Regions from separate parts of the Paenibacillus litoralis genome, predicted to be linked through region 1. Evidence: predicted binding sites of a transcription regulator. Region 1 holds the regulator's gene; the other holds the start of a gene.

Region 1 (3,112 bases):
TCACGCTAAAGGAATTAGATGAGCTTGACGTGCAGAGCATCGTTACCGATCTGAACGGAACGGTTAAGACGCTCTACAAGCAGCGCGATGCGGTGCGCTTCTTCATGAAAAGAACGGAAGCGAGCTACGTATACTGGCTGGAGGCCAGCGCTACGTACAAGGCGAAGTCCTTGCAGCTCGTATGCGTTCCGACCGATGTGAGCGATATGCTTCAGCAGTATTTTTTCAATGTGAAGGATAGTATAATATTGACATCGGCAACACTGTCCGTGGATAAGAAATTCGATTATACAGCCGAGCAGCTCGGTTTGCGAACCGACCGGGAAGATAAGCTTCGCACCGTCATGCTGCCGTCGCCGTTCAATTACCGGAAGCAGGCGCTCGTCGTCATTCCGCGCGATTTCCCTACCATCAAGGGGCAAACCGGCGATGCGGTTTTCCTCGATAAGCTGGTTGAATCGCTCGGCGATATTGCGTCGCAAACGAAAGGACGCATGCTGGTTCTGTTCACTTCGTATAAAATGCTCAAGCTCGTACACGGATTGCTCAAGGAAAGATTGTCGACCGAGAACATCCAGGTGCTGGGGCAGGGGATCGACAGCAGTAACCGGAGCAAGCTGACCAGGATGTTCCAGGATAGCGCCGCCGCAGTCCTCTTAGGCACAAGCAGCTTCTGGGAGGGCGTAGATATACCCGGCGATGCGCTCAGCTGTCTGGCGATTGTCAGATTGCCTTTTCAGCCGCCGACGCATCCGGTTGTCGAGGCCAAATGCGAGAACCTCAAGAAAGCGAATCAGAACCCGTTTATGAAGCTTTCGGTGCCGCAGGCGGTCATCCGGTTCAAGCAAGGCTTCGGACGGCTTGTGCGGACCGCCAGCGACCGCGGAATCGTCGTCATTTACGATACGCGCGTGCTCGAGACGCATTACGGCAAATATTTTCTGTACTCGCTGCCCGGACCCAAAATCGAACATATGAACACGAATCGGCTCGTTCCGAGAATCAAGGAATGGATGGAGGAGGAGCACGGATGAAATCGCTGAAAATATCGGAAGCGGTCGTACGGCGTCTACCCATTTACCTGCGCTTTCTGAACGAGCTGAACATGAAAAACGTGCAAACCGTTTCTTCGCAGGACCTGGGTCAGAAGCTGGAACTCAATCCCGCGCAGATCCGCAAGGATTTAGCTTATTTCGGGGAATTCGGCAAGAAAGGGATCGGATACGATGTCGTGTATCTGATCGAGAAAATACGGCAAATTCTGAAGCTGGACCAGCACATAAACGTTGCGTTGGTAGGAGCGGGAAATCTCGGGCGGGCGCTCAGCAATTATAACGCTTATTTACGCGATAATATGAAGATCGTCGCCGTTTTCGACGTGATGCCGGATAAGATCGGCGCCCGTATCAACAACTTGGCCGTTCAGCCGATGAGCGAGCTGATCGAGACCATTTACCGGCTGAAGGTGCGCATCGGCATCATCACGGTGCCGGCGGGTGAGGCGCAGAACGTCGCGGACCAATTCGTCAAAGCCGGCATCGAGGCGATACTGAATTTCGCGCCGGTTATCATCAAGGTACCGAACGAAGTGCGCGTACACCATGCCGATTTTACGACCGAGCTGCAAAGTCTGGCGTATTATTTGGATTGATCCTTTCCGTCACGGAGACCTGTAAGCCTGCATTCCGCAGGTTTGCGGGTCTTTTTCGTTTATCTTGGTTGCATGGGAGCTCAATTCGGCAAAACGGGGAATGCTGGCGGATTCCTGCCCTCACCTCGCTATCCCGGAAGTGAATAACCTGAATGTAGACAAAGGTTGTGGCTGCCGGATCCAAGAATCGTTCCGGCAGCTTCCGCGTTAGGAATGATCGACCAGAATGATAACCCCGTTTTTCAAATCATGCGCATTTGCATCCAATATTTTTTCCAGAGAAAAGGCCAGCTGCTGTTGTTCCACCGGGCCTTCCGCGATAAAAATCGGCGCTCCTCCGTCAACCTGCTCCGCTCTATAGACGACGACGGCTACGATTTTGGCCATTTCCCTCAAGCCTCCTTGCTTGTCTCGCCTGCGAACTCCGACGGTAAGCGAATGGCATTCTCGAGCACCGGAACGCGTTTAAGCACGTTTAAGGCCAGCGTCTCGTTCTTTATTCTCGGTAGCAAAAAGACGGCAAGCACTCCGCTTTCGAGGTCAAGCTTGGCCATCGGCAGGAGAGAGGGCTCCCCGGAATCGCGGTATACGCCCAATATGGTAGACATGTTGTGCAAAATAGCCTGACGTTGGCCCAAGTTGGCAAGCGTTACTTTTACGTTGGCATTTTTGGGAATGACGAGCAGTCCGAGGGCGTGCTCGGCGATGATCCGGCGGTCGCTCTCCAGGCCGACGTTCATGATGTAAACCGAATCCACGAACAGATCGGGACCGTCCAGCCGGACTTCGGCCGTCCGTATTTCCGTGATTTGTCCGAGATTTTTGCCGGATTGGAACCACTTGGAAACGAAGAGTGACAGCAATCCTGCGACGATGCCCCAATACCATTCGAATAAAATGCCGAACAGCGAGGAAACGAACGCGCTGAATATCACGAGATAATTTCGCCCCTCGAACACCATGGCGATGCCCTCGATATACGTCGTGCCGCGGGGGACGAGTTCCATTTTGTCCACTTGGGTCAAGGTTTGCCGTTCCATATTGCGTACGTCTCGAAACTGCTGCGCAGCAAGCGACAGGAAGGTGATGGCCGTATAGTTTTTGCCGAGCAGGGAGGGAACGGCGACGGCTCCGAGTCCGGCTGCAATGACGCCCAGTGCCAAATGAATGATCTTCCCGTGCGGATGCGTGGGGTATTGACGGTAATCGGTGCGGAGCATGAGAATTCTCGCCAAAATTCCAAAGAAGACGCCGATGATTACGGCTGCGGTTTCGTGTTCCGACAACTGCCAAAGCATCATGTTCAGGTAGCCTCGCAATCTGAATGTTCGTAAGGCTTAGTATGAGTATCGCCGGCTTCTTCTACTCGGCCGGCTGACTGGGATGTTCAAGGCTCAAACAAAAAAGCCCTGCAGCCGGACTTATCCGGACAACAGGGCGATAGGCTGTGGATTAAGAGTA
Region 2 (3,112 bases), 2.7 Mb from region 1:
AGCAGCCGGACGTCATCTTCATCGAATCGACGGGCGTCGCGAATCCGATCGAAACGCTGGAGGGAGTAACCGAAGCGTCTCTGCTCGCCCGTGCGGAGACGAAAGGCGTTGTGACCGTCGTTGATTGCCGTCACTTGCTTGAGCTCAGCCGCAAGGGAACGGGCAAGACGTTCCGGCTCATGCAGGATCAAGTCCGCTGCGCGTCGACGCTGTTGTTGAACAAGACGGATCTCGTTTCGGCGGACGAGCTGGCGGAAATCGAGCGGCTGATCCGCGACTGGAACGAGTATGCCGAGGTGATGCATACGGTCAAATGCGAGGCGGATATGCGTCTGTTCGACGAGGCGGAGCGGGGAAACGGCAGACTCCCGGACCATGCCGGTCATGGCGGTATCCCCAGCCAAGACGCGTACGAATGCGGCGTCAACTGCCGCCACGATCACGAACACGAACACGGCGAAGGCCGCGCGCAGCACCATCACTCGCACGAGCATGTGATGGTCTACACTCATTATTTGAGCGGGCCGGTCGACAGCGAGAAGTTCGAGCAGTTTATAGCCGGGCTGCCGGCAAGCGTCTACCGCGGTAAAGGCGTGCTAACATTTGCGGATACGGGGAACAGCCGCTTTTTGTTCCAGTATGCGTACCGGGAAGCCGATTTTATGAAAATAACGCCGCAGGGCGACGTCCAGGACGTCGTCGTCCTGATCGGCGAGCATATGCCGAAAGAGCAGTTGCGCGAGGCTCTGGATAACCTGTAACTTGCACCAAAAAGGAGCTGCCCCAACGTCATGCTAATGACGGAGGGGCAGCTTTAATTATGTAATGTGCCTTGGTTTGTCTCATTTCCGTTAATGGTGTATGAAGATGAGCGGCACAAGGTGAAGGAACTGATTCCCCTTTCGGTTTACGATTTTTCTCCCTCTGCAGCTCTCCGGAATTAGGGACCTGGCCGATCTCACCTCCATTCGTTCACCAAAGTAGTGAGTATAGCTGCGTTTGTTCCTCACAAAGGTACGCAGCAGGGGGAGAAGCCAAGGTATGTTTCAGCAAATTATGACCTTGGTTCACAGCAAAATAAGTGAAGAAATGCTCCTTATGGAGAAGCAGTAGGCTTAGAAGCCGCGATACGGTTTTCGGCAAACACAATCGGGCAAAAGCTTCTTATGGAGAAGCAGGAGGCTAGAAACCAAGGTACGCAACAGTAAAATAATGAAGTTAGATTCACTAACAGTGAACCTAACTTCATTATTTGCTGCTCCTTATCGGATTTTTGAAGGAATAGTGAACCGGAGAGGACTATTTGGCCGTGAGGTTCACAAATAGTGAAGCCAGGCTCACTATGTCCCCGTCAAGCCTTTTTCCAACAAAAATAATGAACTTAGGTTCATTATTAGTGAACCCTGGTTCACTATCCCTCAAACTGGGCAGCACAAGATGAGATTGTTTGCATAAGCGAACAAGTCACGAAATCCGCTCATTTTCCGCCGAACCTGTGACGATTGTCACAACGCCGACCCGCGCATCGGTGTAGGATGAAGGCATAAGGAAAACATTAGCAAACAGGGAGCGTGACCGGCATGGTGATGAAATGGATCCGCGAAAATGTGTATGCTTCGGCAATCTTAGCGATAGCGAGACTGTATCTGGGGTGGAAGTGGCTGGATGCGGGCTGGCACAAAATTACAGGGGACGGCTTCGACGCTTCGGGCTTTCTGAAGAAAGCGATCGAGAAGCCGATCGTCGACAGCGGTACGAAGGAATTGGTATACCCGACGTTTACTAAGTTTATCGATAATTTCGCTTTGCCGAACGTGAAGCTGATCAATGTGCTTATCCCATGGGGCGAGTTTCTTATCGGGCTCGGATTGATTCTCGGCGTACTGACGACGGCGGCTGCGTTCTTCGGTCTTCTGCTTAACTTTATGTTTATGCTGGCCGGTACCGTCTCGACGAATCCTTGGCTGATGCTCTTCGGCTTCGTCATCCTGATTGCCGGCGCGAATGCCGGACGGTTCGGCGGAGACCGCTTCGTTCTCCCTTATGTGCGCAAATGGCTGAAGCTTGACCGCATCGGCGGCGGTACCGATATAAAAGGATAGCCGGCAGGTACAAGAAACGAAAAGAGCCTTCCTACGCCCTCGGGCGATAGGAAAGGCTCTTTCTTTAAAATATAAGAATTTATAGGTTTCACACGATAAGCGCTTATATTTCACCGGTAAATGCACGGCGTCATAAGACGCCGGCAGGCGTTTATCCTTGTGTACTGCGCGCACCTCCCAGCGAGCGGAGGAGGGCTACATGTCCGCCGTCAACCGCACGGCGCCAGCGTACTACCCTTGCGTAGCCGTTTGAATGAACTTCTTGAAGCGTAGGCTCGCAATGGCGAGGCCGAGCAATCCGTAGCCGATCAGCACAGCGACGGTCGGCAAAATATCGGAGAGATGCGCGCCGCGGACCATGATGTCTTGAAAGGAATGCTGCGCCCAGTACTGCGGCGTGATTTTGCCGATCAGCTGCATGAAGTCGGGCATAAAATCGTACGGGAACCAAAGACCGCCGAGTACGGCGCCACCCATCGTCAAAATTTGCGTAAAAGCAAGACCTTGATTCTCGCTCTTGACGAGCATGGTCAGCATCAAGCCGATGCCGGTCGCGCAAATCGCCAGGCAGATGACGACGGCTGCGATCGATGCCAGGTCGCCGAGCTCCACATCGTAAACGAGCTTGCCGAAGCCGAGCAGGACGGCGCACTGGATCAGAACCACGATGATGTTCGGCACCCACATGCCGATCAAATAGGTGACCGGCTTCATCGGTGTGCTGCGCAGTCTTGCGACCATACCGGATTCGCGGTCTTTAATGAAGTTGCGAACCATCGTGATGATGATGAAAAAGACGAACATAACGGTGTAGCCCGGAATGTATTGCGTTAAAGCGTTCGTTGTCGTCGCGTTTTCTTTGATTTCATTGATGGTAATCGGAGACTGCATCGTTTCTTTGACTTGCGTATCGTTCATGCCTACCGATTTGAGGACGCCTTGCAGCTTCATTTCGCCGGATTTGGCGGCGAAGCTGTCGAGCAGCGCGCGAATAGGAGCCACAGCCGTAT

The links. Region 1 encodes Rex, which represses fermentation and respiration genes when NADH is low (regulators of the CRP and FNR family bind a similar motif). Its sites were predicted from a motif close to TTGTGAAATATTTCACAA; they were not measured.
Region 2: a site for Rex is predicted at 1,494-1,511, ahead of ACKGJP_RS28215 (DoxX family membrane protein). Genes of this name have one in related genera too.

The regions. Positions count from the first base shown of each region.
Region 1 is NZ_CP176395.1:3,964,525-3,967,636, forward strand. It holds gene dinG (ATP-dependent DNA helicase DinG) at 1-1,034, shown strand, start outside; gene ACKGJP_RS16170 (redox-sensing transcriptional repressor Rex) at 1,031-1,651, shown strand; gene ACKGJP_RS16175 (capping complex subunit for YIEGIA) at 1,859-2,038, opposite strand; gene ACKGJP_RS16180 (YIEGIA family protein) at 2,044-2,952, opposite strand; gene ACKGJP_RS16185 (DUF47 domain-containing protein) at 3,104-3,112, opposite strand, start outside.
Region 2 is NZ_CP176395.1:6,701,872-6,704,983, reverse strand. It holds gene ACKGJP_RS28220 (CobW family GTP-binding protein) at 1-761, shown strand, start outside; gene ACKGJP_RS28215 (DoxX family membrane protein) at 1,581-2,102, shown strand; gene ACKGJP_RS28210 (ABC transporter permease) at 2,334-3,112, opposite strand, start outside.